3 regions of the Halovibrio sp. HP20-59 genome follow, and region 1 is predicted to be linked to each of the others. Evidence: predicted binding sites of a transcription regulator. Region 1 holds the regulator's gene; each other region holds the start of a gene.
What was found. Region 1 encodes FliA, which starts transcription of late flagellar genes. Its sites were predicted from a motif close to CTAAAGTTNNNNNNNNNNCNGCCGATA; they were not measured.

Region 2: the regulator FliA is predicted to act here: its motif matches at 2,001-2,027, upstream of RZA33_RS12565 (DUF4019 domain-containing protein).
Region 3: the regulator FliA is predicted to act here: its motif matches at 1,587-1,613, upstream of fliD (flagellar filament capping protein FliD).

What each region holds. Positions count from the first base shown of each region.
Region 1 covers NZ_JAWJUW020000012.1:45,206-51,854, reverse strand. Annotated here, with positions in the region: gene RZA33_RS13750 (adenosylcobalamin-dependent ribonucleoside-diphosphate reductase) at 1-1,801, opposite strand, end outside; gene RZA33_RS13745 (hypothetical protein) at 2,026-2,559, shown strand; gene RZA33_RS13740 (OmpA/MotB family protein) at 2,571-3,242, opposite strand; gene RZA33_RS13735 (motility protein A) at 3,248-4,069, opposite strand; gene RZA33_RS13730 (RNA polymerase sigma factor FliA) at 4,107-4,811, opposite strand; gene RZA33_RS13725 (flagellar protein FlhE) at 4,838-5,245, opposite strand; gene RZA33_RS13720 (hypothetical protein) at 5,271-5,840, opposite strand; gene flhF (flagellar biosynthesis protein FlhF) at 5,837-6,649, opposite strand, start outside.
Region 2 covers NZ_JAWJUW020000010.1:77,665-84,313, forward strand. Annotated here, with positions in the region: gene RZA33_RS12550 (GlxA family transcriptional regulator) at 1-435, opposite strand, end outside; gene RZA33_RS12555 (isochorismatase family protein) at 428-994, opposite strand; gene RZA33_RS12560 (class I SAM-dependent methyltransferase) at 1,154-1,897, opposite strand; gene RZA33_RS12565 (DUF4019 domain-containing protein) at 2,085-2,492, shown strand; gene RZA33_RS12570 (nodulation protein NfeD) at 2,785-4,146, shown strand; gene RZA33_RS12575 (slipin family protein) at 4,203-4,994, shown strand; gene RZA33_RS12580 (DUF1206 domain-containing protein) at 5,038-5,853, opposite strand; gene RZA33_RS12585 (AraC family transcriptional regulator) at 6,010-6,649, shown strand, end outside.
Region 3 covers NZ_JAWJUW020000013.1:88,862-95,510, forward strand. Annotated here, with positions in the region: gene fliD (flagellar filament capping protein FliD) at 125-1,492, shown strand; gene fliD (flagellar filament capping protein FliD) at 1,693-3,090, shown strand; gene RZA33_RS14630 (flagellin) at 3,399-5,114, shown strand; gene RZA33_RS14635 (hypothetical protein) at 5,424-5,681, shown strand; gene RZA33_RS14640 (acylphosphatase) at 5,906-6,649, shown strand, end outside.

The DNA.
Region 1 (6,649 bases):
AGTGCTGGGCGGCAGCCTGAACGGCCACATGCTGTTCGGGAGAGACCGCATCGGCAGTGACAAAATAATCGGGTAGATCGCTGTCCACCGCATCAGATGCAATAAAGTGACGGTAGGCGGCCAGCTCAAAGGAGACGACTTCGACCTGTTCCTTGGTTTTCTTACCCGACTGGATAATATTGCGGAAGTACCGGTGCGAGAACGAAGGCTCAATGCCATTGGACGCATTGTTACCCATCGACAGCGAAATCGTCCCGGTCGGTGCAATCGAGCTGTGGTGGGTAAAGCGCGCGCCGTGCTCGGAAAGCGCAGCCACCAACTCCGGCTCAAGCGCGGCCACTTGGGCCATGTACTGGCTATAACGGGCGTGCAGGATACGCCCCGGCACCTGATCGCCCACTTCGTAGCCATCATTGGCCAGCTGTGGCCGCTCACGCAGCATTTTGGGCGTAATGGTGTGCTCCTGCTCAAGCACGGGTGCCATGCCTTTCTCTTTAGAGAGCTCCAGTGCCTGTTGCCAACCTTCTATCGCTAAATGGCGACTGACTTCCTCGGTGAACACCAGCGACTGCTTAGAGCCATAAGGGATTTTGAGCATGGTGAGCGTTGACCCCAAGCCCAAAAATCCCATCCCGTGGCGGCGCTTGGCTTCAATTTCGCGCTGCTGCTGGGGTAGCGGAAGCCCGGCAATTTCGACCACGTTATCGAGCATACGGGTGAAGATCGCGACCACTTTGCGGTAGCGCTCCCAGTCAAAGCGCGGCTCGGCACCGAAAGGGTCAATCACAAACTTGGTCAGATTGACCGAGCCTAGCAGGCAGGCACCTTCCGGCGGCAGGGGTTGTTCGCCACAGGGGTTCGTCGCACGGATATCTTCGCAGAACCAGTTATTGTTCATGCGGTTAACCTGGTCGATCAGGATAAAGCCGGGTTCGGCGTAGTCGTAGGTGGAGGACATGATGGTGTCCCACAACTCCCGCGCTTTAATCACTTCGACAATGCGGCAGGCGACGCGGCCTTCGGCATCCACCGTGTAGCCCTCTTCAACCACCGGCCAGTCGCGGTAGATCAGGTCTTCCGCTTTAACGTCGTCTTTCTCACCGGGGTGTAGCGGAAAGGCCAGCGGCCAGTCGGTATTGTCTTTCACTGCCTCCATGAACTCGTCGGTGATCAGTAAGCTAAGGTTAAACTGACGCAGACGTCCCGCTTCGCGCTTAGCCTGAATAAACTCGTGCACATCCGGATGGCCGACATCGAAGGTGCCCATTTGGGCACCACGGCGGCCACCGGCAGAAGCCACGGTAAAGCACATTTTGTCGTAGATATCCATAAACGCCAGCGGGCCGTTAGTGCCCGCACCAGCGCCAAATACAAAGGCACCCTTGTGGCGCAGCGTCGAGAAGTCGTAGCCGATACCAGCCCCGGATTTCAGCGTCATGCCCGCATCGACGACGGAATCGAGAATATCGCGCATCGAGTCACGAATGGTGCGCGAGACGGTACAGTTAATCAGGCTCACCGCGGGCTTGTAGGCCTCAGCGCCCGCGTTGGAAAGAATACGCCCGGCGGGAATGGCGCCGTTTTCCAACGCCCAGCGAAATTTAGGCAGCCACTCTTCGGCTTTATCACCTTCGACCGCTGCCAGGGCGCGAGCAACCCGTTCAAACGTGGCGCCGACATCCTGATCGACAGGTTGGCTATGGCGATCTTTAAGGCGGTATTTGGCATCCCAAATCTCCCGCGAGGGGGCCTGCATCGGGACATCATTCGAAGTCTTCACAGCCTTAGCAGCGGTGCTCATGTCGCAAAACTCCTTCACAACGGGGTGACAATAGCGCTCAAACAGGCGCACTTTTGATGGCGTTGGAGTGCAGTATAGACACGGCTTTACACAATATGCGGCTATTTTTGGGAATTTTTCTACCAGATATAGAAAAATCAGCGCGTTACTCTTCTGCCAATCTCGCACTCGCTATACACTGAGGATTTGGGTTAATCACTATGCTAGTAACGATGTTAAGAACAATGGCAGTGGCCGTTTCATTGATGGTCATAGCGCCCATGGCTAACGCCGCCACGTTTAATAACGACGATGTGGTTAGCCACGACCATTGGCAGTCAATGGTGCTCTCACTGGGGGACGAACGCCACTACCGCGCGATAGAAACCCACAGTTACTCGGACGCCACGCTGAGCCTGAATGCTACCGCAGGAGTTTGCGACTTACCCTGGCTGGAAATGCGCGTCACCCTTGAACAGCACCAGGGGGAGAGCCGTACGGTAAACCTAGTGCCCGCCCGGCTGCGTATTGATCAACAGCCGGTGATCGACACCATGGCGGAATTTATCACCGAGCGCGGCGATGACGGCTTTTATGCGCATTTTTACTTAACTGACATGCAGTCGCTGATGGCGGGTATGCGTGAAGGCGAGCAGCTGTTTATCAGTTTTGACCAACAAGAGCGGGAACCGTGGTACATGACCTTTAGCCTGCAAGGCGCCGACGCGGCAATTAACCGGATGCTTAGCCAGTGTGAAGGCAGCGGGTCAACGACTTAAAGCGCCCTCGGCTATTCGCCTTCGACCTGCTGCCTAAGCAACAGCTCCACACGCCGATTGGCCGCTCGCCCAGCTGCCGTTGCGTTTGCTTCTATGGGCTGAGTATCGGCGTAGCCTACGGCCCGGGTCTGCGAAACGTCGAACCCTTGGCGCTCTAAATGGCGCACAACGGCAATCGCCCGAGCGGCTGAAAGTTCCCAATTAGAGGGGAAGCGGGCCGTTGAAATAGGCACGCTGTCGGTATGGCCTTCCACTGAGATCTCACCGCCAAAACTGGCCAGCACCTCAATCAGGCTTTCTACAACGCCTCGCCCCTGGGTAGTGAGCACGGCTTGGCCACTGGGAAACAGAAGGCTGGTATCAATTCGCAACGTGACCCCTTCGCGCCCTTGCGAAACATTCACCCCGGGGATATTGAGCCCTGAAAACTGCGGCTGCAATCCTTCGTGGCGCGGCTGTATGCCGGTGGCCAGGGACGCCAGCGGCAGTGATGACACAGCGCTGGCGCTACGCATGAACGCCGTATCGGCGGCTTCACCGCCACCCGGCGGGGTCAGTGAAAGCAGCAGTACAAACAGCGTGATTAACAGCGTCAATACATCCAGGTAGCTGGTTAGCCAACCATCATCCTCACTGGCCGAGACCGGTATTTCCAGAGCATGACGGGTATCACGGTCTAACATGATAGCTATCCCTTCGCTGCCGAGCTCACCGAAGAATCAGGTCTCGGCTTGACGTTATTATCCCGAATTTCATCGTGGTAGTTGGCGACGAAGGAGTTGAGCGTCTCTTCGATAAACGACGGTAACCGACGCTTGGTAATCAGCGAGATTCCTTCGAGCACCATGTTCATGGTGATCAGACGCTCTTCGGTGCGGCGCTCTAGTTTTACGGCGATCGGCTTAAACACTAAGTTAGCGAGTAAAATACCGTAGAAGGTAGTGAGCAGCGCCACCGCCATGCGCGGTCCGATAACCTGCAGGTCGCCCGCATCCATCACTTCCAGCATGTTCACAAGCCCTACCAGGGTGCCGATCATGCCAAAGGCGGGCGCGTAGGTGGCCATGGTGCGAAATATTTGCGCTTCGGCATGTTCGCGGGCTTTAAGGCGGGCAATCCGCCAGCGCAGCATGTCAAAAATTTCGTCTTCCTTGGTGTTGGCAATGACCAGCTGTATCCCGGTGCGCAGGAAAGGGTTGCGGGTGTGCTCAAGCTCGCGCTCCACTGCCCGCACGTCGCCTTTAAACCAAAGCCGCGACATATCCACCAGTTCGCGGATATCGTCGCGCATATAGGTATTTTCGCGCCGAAACACCAACCCCACCAAGCGCACGACGCGCAGCACTTCTCTCAGCGGGTAGCTGATAAAGGTAGCCGCCAAGGTGCCGGTGATCACGATCGCCAGGCCCGGTAAATTGACAAAGCTCTCGGGAGACTCTGCGGTAAAAAACAGCACGCTAACCAGCAGTAATATGCTGGCAAAGATGCCAATCAACGTTGAAGGGTTCATTCACGGTTCCTTGCCGGTCACAAGTGAGTAAAAGTTGCTATTCCAACGAGTCGTGTAACCGCGCGCGTAAACGACTCACGGCCTGACTGTGCAGTTGAGAAACGCGCGATTCCGTCACGCCAAGCACCGCGCCGACTTCCTTGAGGTTAAGCTCCTCTTGGTAGTACAGCGCCATTAGCAGCTTTTCACGTTCGGGCAGCGCTTCAATCGCGTCAACCAAGGTTTGTCGCTGCTGGCCATCCAGTAATTGCTCAAACGGCGAGTTACCCGGCTCATGGTTGATGGGCTCTCCACCCTCAGCGACCAGTTCCTCAAAAGGCAATAATTGGCCGCTGTTAGTGTCGTTGAGAAGCTGTTGGTATTCACTCAGCGGCATCTCAAGGTGCTGGGCAATTTCTTGCTCTTCCGGTGCCCGCCCTAGCTGCTGCTCTAGTTGGCGAACAGCGCCATCGACCGCACGTGCTGAACGGCGCACGCTGCGCGGCAGCCAGTCACGGGTGCGCAACTCGTCCATCATCGCGCCACGAATACGCTGGCTGGCAAAGGTGGCGAAGGTGGCGCCTTGGTTGGCATCGAAACGACCAAGCGCTTCCAGCAACCCCACCATCCCCGCTTGAATAAGGTCATCGAGCTCAATGCTGGCGGGCAATCGGACCTGTAGCGTCAAGGCCTGACGTCGCACCATGGGCATATACTGCGTCAATAGCTCGCTTTGTTTGATCCTACCCTGTGCTGTGTACATTCTCTCGCCTCGCGGCTAAACAGCCTTCACTGATAGTTCACAATCATCTGCAACCCCTGCACCCGAACAGGCCGCTGACCTGGGTGTAAGGCGAAGCGAAAATGTAACGGCGCATCGGCTACTTGTCCCGCTAGTGCGCGGGTAGAACCACGCATCCCGGTTAACGCAACACACTGCTCTGGGTGGCACAGCCAGGCGTTTAAGCGCGCACCGGGAGGGTACTGAAACTGCCACTGAACACGTTCAATCTGGCTGGCCTCTACGTTGGCCGCTGCCGGTGGCGCGACCTCTTGTGTGGCGCTGGCCCGATCACTCATCGCCACCATCAGCCCGGGGACCTGTGTACTCCAGCTCCCCGCTACCGCGTGTGCGTTACCCAGTTGTGTTATCAATAACACAACCCAACCTAGCGTTTTGACAGGCCAGCTTAGCATGCTTGTTGTCCTCGGCCGAGTGAGCTCATCGTGCCAGTACCAGTAATTTCATACTTAAGTAATAGTCGGCAGCTTCCCGCAAGTTATCGAGCAATCCTTGGCGCGGCAAGTGCGGTTCGTGAAGAGCCAGTACACGGTCCGGCCCGCCGTGCTCACGCAGCAAGCGCAACGTACGGTACATCGCGGCAAAAGCGTCGGCGTCACTATCGATCCACAACGCCCACCGGCTGTATTCATCGCGCAACTGGGCGAGATTGGCAGCCTCGGCCTTGACGATATGAATGTCCCAATCGTCGGGGTCACCGGCCCAGCTGCGACCTAGCACTGACCATTGCCCCAGGCGAGCCCTGACCTTGCTCACCTGCGCCGCACCGCTACCGGACAGCCCGACCACCACCAGGGGAATTTTGGGCCCGGGCGGTTTGGCTGCCACAGGCGTCACCGCCGCAGACGCCGCCGCAACTAGCGACGGCTCCTGGACGCTTTCTGCGACATACTCCGCCGCGGCAACATCCCCAGGCGCATCGGCCTGCTGCTGTTGACGCTGCAAATTTGCCCACTTGCGCAGCCCTGAGGCTTGATCTTGTTCGCTCACGCCACACCCTCTCGACTGATACTGCCCATTTGGCGAATCGCATCGCGGGCCATAAACACGTAGACCAATGCATCCAGCATACCGCTATCGCGACGCCGCCGACGGGCACCCAATAGGTTGAGCAGATCCCCGCGCAGCGTTTGGGCGTCGTCATCGTCAGCCACATCAAGGTGCCCGGCGACCGCTGCCACACCGCTGGCCATGAGCAGGCGCACGTCGGCGTTGACATCGCCGCTATCGGCGTCTTTCAGCTGCTGCCAAGCGCGCCGTGTCAACGGCGCCAGCCCTTCGCTGTGTAGCTGGGTAAGTAGTAACGACAGCACCTCCGAGCCCAGGCGTGCGGGAGTGAGCCAATAGCGGCGCGTTACCACCTTGGCGCTTTCAGGGTTACGTACTTCGCCATACCACGCCAAAAGCGCGAGGCCAGAGGCGTCCTCAACTTCAGCATAGGCGGTCCACAACTGCATGGATTGACCACGAAAACGCACACTTACGTGATGGGTTAGCACGCTGTCGTGAAACAGTTGGCGCAGCGTCTGGCGTTCGCGGTAAGCGAATATACGCTGACTGGCAGCGACCTGGCTGATCCAGGTCAAATGCTGGGCCTCTAGCCACCCGAGCGCATCCGCCTCGGGCAAGCGTGGCAATAAGTGCACCGCGACGCCGTTTGAGGCTGACAGCGCGGCCAAGCGCGGCTGCCAACCGGCCACATGGCGATGCTGCAGCCACGGTAACGCCAGCCACGCGCCCTCTGTGTCCAAGCCTATATCGGGCATTGCCCAGTCGCAGCCACGCTCATTGCGTCGCGC
Region 2 (6,649 bases), on a different contig from region 1:
GATAAGCGTGTGGTGGGTGGTACAGCGTCGCCCCGCTAAGAGGCCTGTATCCGCCAGTAACAACGTGCCGGAGCAAACGGTCATCAGCGTATCTGCATAGTGGGCATTCGCCTTGAGCCAAGCAACACACTCTTGCTGCGCTAATGGCTCAAGACTATTTTGGTACTGCCCCGGAATTAGCAGTAAATCTTGAGCAGGAAGCTGTTCAGGCAAGGGGTCAATGCCGCTAAGGGTTAACGGCCCTAGCCACTGCATGGCGGCTTTGGGGCCGATATAGCGCACCTGAACGTCTATTGAAAGCTCGTCTGCACACTGCAAGACCTGAAGTGGCCCAACCAAATCAAGCGGCACCTGGCCGGGCATCATCAATACCGCCACCCGCAGGGTTGTGGCTCTTGGGGATGGCGGTTGGCTATGCTGTTGCTCTTCACTCACGCGTGCTTTGCCATTCGTTGACCATGTCTTGAGTAGTGATAAGGCGCGCAAAGCGGCCTTCAAGTACCAGTTCGGTGCGCGCCTTAATATCATCCGCTGACCAAGTGGTGCCGTGGCGTGTCATGGGGAACGTTAGGGTAGCATCGCTGATAAAGTCGACGCTAAACCCTAAATCTGACGCTACGCGTGCGGTGGTTTCGCAGCATTGCTCGGTACGAATACCGCTAATCGCCAGCCGTTCAATGCCTCGCTCCCGTAACCAGCTTTCAAGCGAGGTATCGCTGAAGGCGTTATGAACCCGCTTATGAAAGGTCACCGCTACGTCATCGTTAAAGTCATCAAGCGGACGAATGAGGCCACCGTCAGGATCGAAAGCCCCTTGGCTGCCGGGCTCTTCATGCAGAATGCGCACGACCGGTATATCGTTAGTCTGGGCTGCATTTAGCACGGCACGCTGCTTGGGGCGCCACGCCTGAGCCAGTGATTCTACCCAGTAATCGCGGGCAGGGAAGGAGGCTTGAACATCAATTAATAACAATGCGGTTTTAGGCTGGGCCATGGCTAATCTCATTGCGTTGAAGTGAGGTTACAGATTAGCTGTTATGTATTCTGCCAACGATGCGTTAGACGGTCACAAAGCGGGCGATTTCGGCCATGCGTGGCCAATGTGTTCTAGTGGGCAGCACGTCAAAGGTTGATTTTCAGGAGCATGCAGTGTTTATTTCTTCACACAGACAAAAATCGCATTACCTGAGGCGTTATCCCAAGGAATGATTTTTTCGTAGTCGTGCTCAAACACGTGAACCTCAAAGTCAGGCGTTAGAAGCGCAATTAACTCCGCAAAGCTGACGGCTACCATGGGATGTTCGTCGTTCCATAGCTGTGTTCCTTCAGCATTGGCTTTTTCAATGCTGAGCCGAAGCGACTGCTTTTCGCCCTCCCCACTGTAGTGCCAGCCCGAGCGGAAGGTGAATAAATCGCTTTCTTGTTGGGCGCTATGTTTAACCGATAAACCATTATCGATTTTGTCTTTATCGACCGCGTTAAAACAGAAAATACCATTGGGTGCGAGTGCGCGATGAACGCTGGCTATACACGCTTTTAACTTTTCAATACCATCGCTGTAGTGGATTGAGTATAAAAAGCAGGTAATTAAGTCTTGAGGTTCGTTGGCCTTGAAGTCACTCATGTCTTGCAGCGTGAAGTACGCTTCTGGGCAACGCGTGGCGGCGATATCCAGCATGGGTTGATTGATATCCAGCCCGCTGCTGGCGTATCCAAAATCAATGAAATGGCGCACGTGTGGGCCGGTGCCACAGGCTAAATCTAGGTGTGTTGTACCGCCGTTACCGAAAATCTGATGCAGCCTGCGAATGGCGTGACTTTGCGCTTGGTAATCAATATCCACGCACATCAAATCGTAGTAGCCAGAAAGGTCGGTATAGAGGGCGTTGACGGACATAGTTATCTAATAGTGACGGCTGAAGTAGTGTGGGTGGCGCATAGTAAACGAGCGGGTAGGGTTTGAGAAGCGGGTACTTGTTACGCAAACACGTCTCACGGCCCTAAAGAAACGCTGGTAATTACCGATACATAACTAAGACCACCGAGATTTCTCTGGTCGTTGCTAAATGCCAAGAGAGCCCTCTATGCTTAAAAAGCTGACTTTTATCATCGCCACATTGCTTCTCATTCTGCCCAGCCAAGCTCAGGCAAACACGAGTGCGGCAGAGGCGGCGGCGTTGGCGTGGCTAGAAGCCATTGATAGCGGTGAGTTTGAGCAAGCCTGGGAGAATTCTTCTACGTTGCTGAAGGTGCCGCTGTCCCCTGATATGTTGTCCCGTACCATTAGCGCGGCCCGTCGCGATTTTGGTACGGTTCAATCACGTCGGCGAGTGAGCCTTATCCTTGAAACCTCTATGCCGGGAGCTCCAAGAGGCGACTATGCAATATTGACGTTTCAAACGCGTTTTGAAAACAGGCCGCAGATCACTGAAACGATTACGCCACACTTAGAAGGGGATACCTGGAAAGTCAGTGGCTACTACGTGAAATAGAAGCATTACGTGCAATAACATCATCGCCAATAAGGCGTTGCTACAAACGGTAGTCTTCAACCCAGTACCTCTAAGCAGCTCACAACTCATTGAGCTGTTTTGCTTTACTAACCTTCTGCTTACGTTCTCTTCATGACGAAGTGCCTAGTCGGTGCTACGTTAAAAAAGACGCCTTTTTAAATATTTGTGCAAAGATTATACAAATAGGTGCATCCTGTGGAATAAAGTTGCTTTTTTATGGCACGATTAGCCAACATTTCAAGCTGGTAATGCGCGCAGCGCGGGGGTGGAAATGCAGGCCCTTTCTTACAAATCGCACTGGCTGTGGTTACTTTTCGCAGGTTTGCTGCTGGCTGCAGGGTCGTTCACTTGGCAGGCCATGGCGCAAACCACGTCGTCCAGCGCATTGGTGCTTAATATAGATGGGGCTATTGGACCGGCGACTAAGGACTACCTTGAGCGCGGGCTGCGCAATGCTCAAGAGCAGGGTAGTGAGGTCATAATCGTTGAGCTTAATACGCCGGGTGGGCTGGTAGAAACCACCCGCGATATGATTCAAGAGATGCTCAACGCTGAGATTCCCGTGGTTATGTATGTTTCTCCTAGTGGTGCGCGAGGAGCCAGCGCAGGTACCTATCTGCTATATGGAAGCCACGTGGCGGCCATGATGCCCTCGACGCATTTGGGCTCTGCGACGCCGGTGCAAATGGGCGGTGGCGGGTTCGGCGGTGGCGCTGATGGGGAGGATGGAAACGGCGCAGAGGATTCAGAGGACGATAGCAGTGCCATGGAACGTAAGGTGTTGGAAGATGCGGTGAGCTTTATCCGCAGCCTGGCTGAGCGCCATGACCGTAATGCCGATTGGGCTGAAGAAGCCGTGCGCGAGGCGGTCAACCTCACGGCGAGTGAGGCGCTGGAGCAAAACGTTATCGACGTGGTGGCGCGCGATATCGATGATCTGTTGGCGCAGATCGACGGTACGAGCGTGGTGATGGAGCGAGGTGAATACACGCTGGCAACGGCTGATCTCACTATTGAGCGTTACGATCCCGATTGGCGTACTCAACTGCTATCGCTGATTACCAACCCCAACATTGCCTACTTCCTGATGATTATTGGCTTTTACGGGCTGATTTTTGAGCTTTCCAGCCCTGGCAGTTTATTCCCCGGCACTATCGGGGTGATTTGCCTGTTGCTGTCGCTTTTCGCTTTTCAAGTGCTGCCGATTAATTACGCTGGGCTGGCGCTTATCTTGGTAGGTATCGCGTTGATCGTAGGGGAAACCTTCATGCCCAGTTTCGGGGTGCTTGGGGTGGGGGGCATCGTTGCTTTTGTGCTTGGCTCGGTCATGCTGATGGATGCCGAGTATCTTGCCATTTCGCTACCGCTGATTGGCGGGGTGGCGTTGGTATCTAGCGGGTTTATGCTGTGGACGCTAATGCGCTTCACAACGCTGCGACGCAGTCAGGTCCATACCGGCGCGGAGCAGCTGATTGGCGCAAGCGCTATAGCACTGGAGGATTTTGATACCAACGGCTACGTACGCCTGCATGGCGAGCGCTGGAATGCGCTAAGCGATGCGCCGGTCAAGCAAGGTGATGAGGTGAAGGTCGTCCGCCTTGAAGGTTTAACGGTCTATGTATCGCCCGAGTAGCACGTGCCTACTGTACGTTTACATCTTAATTAACCAATCGCTAAACGAGGTGTCCTATGTTGCTTTCGTATCTGGTTCCCGTCGTGCTGGTGGTGATTTTGATCGCTGCCTCTATTCGTATTCTTCCGGAATACAAGCGAGGCGTGGTGTTCTTCCTGGGCCGTTACCAAACGGTGAAAGGGCCCGGGTTGGTCATCGTGATTCCTGCTATTCAAAAGATGCAGGTGGTCGATTTACGCGTTATCACCATGGATGTGCCTGAGCAGGATGTGATTTCCCAAGACAACGTGACGGTTAAGGTGAACGCAGTACTCTACTTCCGCGTTATTGACCCCGAAAAGGCGATTATTCAGGTCGAGGATTTCACTCAGGCGACTAGCCAGCTGGCGCAGACCACGCTGCGTTCTGTGCTAGGTAAGCATGATTTGGATGAGATGCTCTCCGAGCGCGATAAGCTTAACGACGATATCCAGGAGATCCTCGACTCTCAAACCGATTCCTGGGGCATCAAGGTGGCGAATGTCGAGATCAAGCATGTGGATTTGGATGAAAGCATGATCCGTGCGATCGCTCGCCAAGCGGAGGCTGAGCGTGAACGGCGCGCTAAGGTGATCCATGCCGAGGGCGAGCTTCAAGCTTCGAAAAAGCTAGTCGAAGCTGCCAATGTGATGCAGGAAAACTCAGCTGCGCTTCAGCTTCGTTACCTGCAAACCATGAGCGATATGAGCAATAAAAACGCGTCCACCATTGTTTTCCCATTACCGATGGACATCATGGAGGCCTTCAGAGACATGAAGGCGAAGCACATGGCGCCAACGCCGGATAAAAAGTCAGACGACGCTTCATAGAAAGGTCTACGAACAGAAAAGGCTCCGTTATAACTAAAGGCCTCTACATTTTGGGATTAATACGGCGATAGATCGCCGCTAGCAGACTGTAGAGGCCAAACGCGAAGAGCCCTAACGCGACAAATGCAAGCAACCACCGTCCGTAGGGTTGGTTGCGCAACGTGCTAAACACTTCGTCTATACCGCCTGCTTCATTAGGGTTGATTTGATAAGCGGCAATGATAAAGAAGCAACCCACAATCACAAAGACAAGACCACGAATCGCTAGACCAAAACGACAGATAGGGTAGGCCCATTGTTGAGTTTCTGGTGGCATAGCAAAGTGTTTGTCGAACTTTGCCTTGTAGCCTTTAAGCGCGTGGGCTATGCCTACGCCAATCATAATGAGGCCAATCCCGCCTACCAGCCAGCGCCCGAAAGGTTGCTGCATCAGCCAGCTGGCCACACCTTGTGAGCCGCCTGAGCCCTCTGAAGAGCCACCGAATTGGAAGATAAGCGTTGCGGCGAAGAAGGCGAGTAGCGTATGCGTCACGGCGCTCGCTAATAAGCCCGCACGAATCGCTAAACCCGTGACGCTGTTGCCGTGATGGTCAGCGTCTTTGAGCGCTTGGATCATCCGCCACATGGCATAGCCCACCAAGCCTATTGCCATTATCGCTAATAGAATTTTTCCGAAAGGGGCAGTAAGCACGCGTTCTAAAGCGCCCCGACTACCTTCTGTTTGACCGCCTTGCCCAAAAGCTGCCAGTGCGGCAAGGCCGCCCACTAATACATACACAATGCCGCGGGAGGCATAACCCATACGGGCGTAAAGCGTAATCGCATCACGGTGATCGGGGTTTTTCATACTGTTGGCCATGGTGTCCTCCTGACAAATTTGGCGTTGCGCTTCCCTATGCAACTTAGTCCTTATAGCGCTTGCTGGCGGCCCATACTGGCTGTGTGCTGTGCTATTGTCCATCCTAGGCCAATTGGCAGGAATAAACGCTATTTCCTTGAACAATACGAGCAGAGCATGAGCAGAGTTTCGTCACCTATCTTCTGGCGCGATGCGCGTATGCCCTATGTGGAGCTGCGTAAAATTAGCGACGCGCGGCAAGTTTGCTACGCGCCGCACAGCCACACTCATTGGTCGCTGGGGGCCGTTACCGCAGGTAATAGCACTTTTTGCTATCGCGGTGCGACGCATCAGATTAGCGCGGGTGACATCGTTATGATGAACCCCCACTGGGTGCATGCCTGCAATCCCATCGAGAATAAGCCCTGGGCGTACATTATGCTCTACGTCGATACCGAGTGGCTTAGTGAGTTGCGTTACCAATTGGGCCTGTTGAATACGCCGTATTGGCAAGATATCGTCACCGCCGTCATTACCCAGCCAGCGCTTTATGCCGGGTACTGCGATATGGCCGCTTGTTTGCTGAATGAACACCGCGACATTGGCGATAAGCAAACGGCACTAGTCGAATACTTGTCCACCATGCTGCAAGTGCTTGCTCAAGAATCCCCCGCAGCATTGCCACAAGCGCCCGGTGCACTAGAAGATGTCGCGGCCTATTTGCGTGGCAATTGTAGCGCTGATATATCACTAGAACGTCTATGTGAGCAGTCCGGCTATAGCGCTGGGCATCTGATTCGCGCCTTTAAACAGCACT
Region 3 (6,649 bases), on a different contig from region 1:
AAAATAGGCTGCAATTATTCAAGTTTGCTATTGAATAGCCGATAGTATTAATTAATACATCGATAGGTTTCTGCATGAGCAGCGTAAGCATTAGAGTTACGACGTTATAAAAGGACGGTAAAGCATGGCTTCCATTTCATCACTCGGTATTGGCTCAGGCCTAGACCTCAACGGCTTGTTGGATCAATTGCAAGACGCCGAACGAGGTAAACTTGAGCCCATAGAGCAGCAACTGGAAACCCAGCAGACCAAAATTTCTGCCTACGGTCAGCTGCAAAGCGCGCTTTCAGCGTTTCAGGATTCTGCTGATGCGCTCAATGACAGCGCTCTTTACGAAAGCCTTTCGACTAACGTGGGTGGCGAAGCCGTAGCCGCCTCCGCCGATGCAGAAGCGCAGCCGGGCAGCTACAACGTAAGCGTTGAAACCCTGGCTACCCGCGGCACGCTTGCTTCTACCGGGGTGGGTGCTGCCGATACGCCTATAATTGATGCAGCTGCAGATCAAACCCTGACCCTGACCTTTGCTGATAACTCCACCAAAGAGATCACGCTTGCGGCAGGCAGCACCCTTGAAGAGGTCCGGGATACTATCAACGCCAGCGGGGATTCTGGTGTAAACGCGACTATTGTTAATGACGGTACAGATTTCCGTTTAGCACTTAGTTCAAGCGAAACCGGCGCCGATGCATCAATTAGTAACTTCTCATTTACTGGCGTTGCTCCGTTTGATGCAGATCGTGATGTGGGTGATGGAACAGGTACGCATCAAAGCGGTACTGATGCCGCTCTTAACGTTAATGGCATTGCGATTACTAGCTCTACTAATCAGGTTGAAGGCGCGATTCAAGGCGTAACGCTGAACCTTCAAGAAGAAGGTGAGAGTACAGTTAAAATAGAGCAGGACACACTCGCTGTTCGTGAAGCCGTGACTAGCTTTGTGGATGCCTATAATGACCTGAAAGGCACCATTGGCAAGTTAACCAGTTTTAATGCGGAAACCGGTGCAGCGGGCGAGCTATTAGGCGACAGCACCGTACGCACTGTCGAATCACGCATGCGTAGCGTGCTCACCGGTGGTGTGGAAGGTGAGATATCGATGCTCAGTGATATTGGCATTTCACTGCAGACGGATGGCACGTTAGAAATCGATTCCGACGCACTCGACAACGCTATTTCCAACAACCAAGATGCGCTGTCAGCCTTTTTCGCGGGTAGCTCAGATGAAACCGGTATGGCGGGGCAGGTCAATACAATGGTCGAGCAATTGCTCAGTACCAACGGTACCGTGACCGGGGCCATTACAGGTGCTGAAAACCGCATAGAGTCGCTAGGTGAGCGCTATACGCGTATGGAGCAATCCATTGACCAAACCATCTCGCGTTACCGCACGCAGTTTGGTCAGCTAGATGGGATTATTGCGCAAATGAACCAAACGAGCAGCTACCTCACTCAGCAGTTCGATGCGCTGGATGCCCAGCTAGGCCGTAATTGATACTGAAAGTTAGACATTGACGTTTCTGACGCCTGCGCTAAGCAGGCGTTTTTATTAGAAAAATAAATTAGCCCAGTTAGCGGAAGATAAAGCGCTAAAGTCGCCCTCTTTTCAGTCGATAAGGTAAGTATCAAGTTTAATGGTGCACATAAGTGCGCGTAATGTTTTTGGTTTAGCCTTTTCACTGAGGAACACCCAGTATGGCGACGATAACCTCTCTTGGCGTTGGTTCGGGACTCGACCTGACCGGCCTGTTGGATCAACTACAAGAAGCAGAGCGTGGGAAGCTCGCTCCCATCACTCAGCAGAAAACACAGCAACAAGCCAAAATTTCTGCCTACGGCCAACTGCAAACCTCGCTGGATGCGTTTCAAGACGCCGTAGCGAAAATCAATGATCCCAAGCTCTACCAAAGCCTTTCCGCCAGTGTGCGCGGTGATGGCATTACCGCTACCACAACCGCGAGTGCGCTACCAGGTAGTTACCGGGTGGAAGTCAGCCAGCTGGCGACCTCGGGCACGCTCGCCTCCAGCCGGGTTGACAAAAAAGATCAAGCGCTTGATCTGCAGGGGGCTACCGCGCTCAAGCTGAATTTTGGCAATGGCGATTCAGTGGATATCGCCATTGCCCCAGGTAGCACCTTAAACGGTATTCGAGATACCATTAACGCCAACAAAGAATCAGGCGTAAACGCCACCATTATTAACGATGGCGAAGGTTACCGGCTGGCGTTAAGTTCCAAGGTAACCGGTGCCGATGCCTCCATTGACAGTTTCAGCTTTGTCGATGCCGCAGATGCGCCCGTAACCGGCCCATTCAGTGAGGCAGTAGAAGCAGGTGCCAAGCGCCAAGGGCAAGATGCTGCATTAACGGTTAATGGCATTGCGATCAGCAGCGCCAAAAATCAAATCGAGGGTGCGATTCAGGGCGTAACGCTTAATCTCGCTGAACTCAGTATGGCTGAGGGTGAAACCGCTTCCAGCACGGTTAACATCGAGCGCGACACGCTAAAACAGCGCGAAGCGATTAACGGCTTTGTAAAAGCGTTTAACGACTTAAAAGGTGTTATCACTAAGCAAACGTCGTTCAGTGGCGATAGTGAGACCGCAGGAGAGCTACTCGGTGATAGCGCTGTGCGCACGGTTGAATCACGCTTACGCAGCGTATTAACCGGTGGTGTGGAAGGCGGTGAGCTCTCCACGTTAAGTCAGTTAGGCATTTCCCTACAGCGTGACGGCACGCTAAAAGTAGACGACGCTAAGTTGAGTGACCTGGTGGCGAATAACCCCCAAGCGCTTGGCGCCTTTTTTGCGGGCGATAAAAAAGAGAGTGGCTTGGCGGGCAAGCTGGGGGCGTCAATTGAACAGATGCTCGGCAGCAACGGCGTCATTAAAGGGGCTATCACCGGTGCGGAAAACCGCGTAAAAAGCCTCGATACCCGCTTTGAGCGTATGGAAAAAAGTATTGATGCCACCATTGCCCGTTACCGCAGCCAGTTCAGCCAACTCGATATAATGGTCTCGCAAATGAACAGTATGAGCTCCTACTTGACGCAGCAGTTCGATGCGCTGGATGCCCAGCTAGGGCGTAAAAAGTAGCGTTACATCAATAGCTATCGCTTAAGCACGATAAAAAGCAGCGCTTGACGCTGCTTTTGCTTTGGAACGATAAAGAAACTGTATTAATGAGTGGGTATGTCATTGAGCTCAGCGAAGCAATCTCAATCTCTCGGTGGCTCCCAGGCCAAGCATGAATCCCCTCACCTCCCAGTTACCAACGTTTACATCTTTTTTTACCACTCCCCCTAAAGATCCTCCTCGCCCTGCCGTTAATTAATATAACGGCACACACAGTGGCCGAAAAGCGGGCCTTCAAGGCCAGTGTCCAAAGCAAGGAGTATCACACCATGTCAGTGATCAATACCAACATCACGTCGATGATCGGCCAGCAGAACCTGAACAAGTCGCAAAATGATCTGCAGACTTCCATGGAACGCTTGAGCTCTGGCCTGCGCATCAACAGTGCCAAGGATGATGCGGCAGGTCAGGCAATCGCCAACCGTTTCACCGCACAGATTACCGGCCTGGGCCAGGCGCAGCGTAATGCCAACGATGGTATCTCTATCGCCCAGACTGCGGAAGGCGGTTTGAACCAGGTCAACGACAACCTGCAGCGCATCCGTGAATTGTCCGTTCAGGCACAGAATGGCACCAACTCCGACTCTGACTTGAACTCGATCCAGGACGAAATCAACCAGCGTCTGGATGAGATCAACCGTATTTCCGAAGAAACCGACTTCAACGGTACCAAGGTGCTGGCAGGCGACGAAGGTCTGAAAATTCAGGTTGGCGCTAACGATGGTCAGACCATCTCAGTCAATCTAAAGCAGATCAATGCCGAAACGCTGAACCTGGCTGGCTTCAATGTTAACGGTACCGGTACCGCTAACTCCACCGCTACCGTTCAGGATCTGCGTGCCAACGACTTTACTCAAGTGGGTACCTCGAACGAGTATACAAACGCTAATTTCAATACAGCCTCTAGCGTTGGGGATCTGTTCGAGAACCTGAAAGATGGTGCGACCGTTGAGCAGATGACTGATAATGTCGAGTATACCCTCAATGCGGACACCAACACCTTCAGCTTCGATCGTACTGGTGTGGCTGTCGATGGTACTGCGGGTAATCTTGCGACTGACCTAGGCCTGACACCAGGCGCTGGAGAGACCAGCACCATTACCGTTAATTTAGGTGGCGATGACAAGGAAGTTAACGTTTCCTCTTCTGGTGCTTTAACCCTGGCGTCTACCGGTGAGAACTTATACCTGACCGGTACCGCTGGCTCGGCTGATTTAAGTGTAACAAACACAGCTGGGGACCCTGTCGCCACTATCGACGACTTGGTCAGTGAGCTCGCTGATGTTGGCCGTTCTGCAGGCAGCATTACGACTGCAGAAGATACGGTTTATAGTGCCGATGGTCTTGCTGGAAGTGTAAATACTACCAATGAAACCATTGCCTTTGAAGATTTACAGAATCAGGTCGCTCAAGATACAACCAACGCTTACGATGTAGACACCGATGGTGAAGGTACCGCTGCCAATTTATATGGTATCGATGCTACTAATGCAGTTTACAATGATGTATCAACAGGAACTCAGGATGCAACTACTGCGACCTATACTTCTGGTTTTGATGGTGATTATTCACTAACTTCAGGAACCACAGGAGCAACTGCATCTGTCTACGTCAATGATAATGGCAAGATCACCGATGGTGCTGCAAGCGAAATCTTCGTTACCGAAGATGGTAGCCTGACTAAAGAAGCTCTGAGTGATGCGGATGCAACCGAAAACCCGCTGGCAGCCTTGGATAACGCTCTGTCACAAGTCGACAGCCTGCGTTCTGAACTGGGTGCTGTGCAGAACCGATTCGAGTCTGCCATCACCAACTTGAGCACCAACGAGACTAACCTCTCTGCTGCCCGTTCGCGTATCGAAGATGCTGACTACGCAGTAGAAGTAGCTAACATGACCCGCGCGCAGATTCTTCAGCAAGCTGGTACGTCCGTGCTGGCCCAGGCCAACCAGATTCCGCAGAACGTTCTTTCTCTGTTGGGTTAATTGGTTAGCTTTTAAGCTGATTGATCGATATATAACGGGGCCGAAAGGCCCCGTTTTTATGCTTTAAGGGAGACATCGCAAGATGGCATGTTCGTTTTGTGGATCAGGAAGTCATACGGCAAAGAATTGTCCAAAACCGTCACGTTGCTCTGGGTGTGGTCGAGCTGGTCATAATGTACAAACATGCCCGGATGCTAGGCGGTGTAGTGTGTGTGGTAGCTATCAGCATGATAAGCGGACTTGTCCAGATCGTTAAACTCGAAGTGCACAATGGTTGCTAAGTTAGCTGTGAATTTATAGGTAAACACTATGGGATTTTGGAACAAGTTTGGTGAAGTCAGCTATAAAACTGCAAAATTTCTTGGAAATACCGCTACGGTAGTCTCTAACGGTATTGAACAAAAGGCCGGTGAACTCAAAGAACTCAAGCAAGAATATGAGCAAAAGCCTGATGAAGAGCTTGTAAACATAATAAAAAGCAAAGGTTTTACGGGCAACTCAGAGAGCGAGAAGGGTGTTGCGCGAAGAGTATTAAGAGAAAGAGGCTATATGTCAGGTTCCAAGTGATTGTTTAAACCGGCTCGGCACGCAGTTAAGTGATCATGGGGTTGTGCCGAGCCAAGCTACAAGCTAGAGATGGCCACGTCGCTGCGCTCCTCGCCATGACACTGTATTGAAGCGATCTCCTACTTGCCGATTACCCAAGTCTCTGACATCACTCATCCCATTGTTTGCTACTATCGGGCCATCTTTACACCGCGCCGGTAGCGCTCGCCCACAGGACTCCTCGCATGGTTCGCACGTCGAAAAAATCACCGAACACCGCCCGCCAACGTCGGCAAGCCGCTGTGCCGCCTTCGCCGTTGGCGCAGCAGTCGCAACAGCAGCTGGATAATATCCGCACGGCGCTGGCCCACGACCAAACCGAACTGGCCGTTACCTTGTTGGCAACGCTGCAACAGCAAGACCCGGCGAACCCGCAGGTGTTGTTACTGGCGGGCACGTTGCAGATGCAACATGGCAAGCCGCAAGAAGCGCTTTCCTCGTTATTGAGTGCCTCGTATCAGTTGCCCAACCACCCGGAAGTCTATGAGCGTCTGGCGCGTTTACACGCACAGCTAGGGCACGACCGCGCCGCTTTAAGCGCAATGCACCGGCTGGTGGCGCTGCGCCCGAGTAACGCCCAGGGGATATTTCAGTTAGCCGCCATGTACCACGAGGCGGGTTATCCCACCCAGGGCGACCTGTGGGCGCGGCGCGCACTGCTCAAGCGGCCGTTCGTCGTCATCAACGCTGAGCGTGAAGAAAAGCTGCGCGTGCTGGTGTTACGTAACGCTGCCGCTTCCCAGTGGCGGTTTGATGCTCAACAGTTCCGCTATGCCCTGGTACAAGGCCATCGCCACCTGCCCGGCGGGCTGGATGTCGCGCACATCACGCGGGTCGAGCTGTTTGTCGACACCCTGGAAAATACCCCGGAGCTTTTACGCAAGCTACCGGCGGTGGATGTCGTGCTGAACATCATTGAAGACACTCCC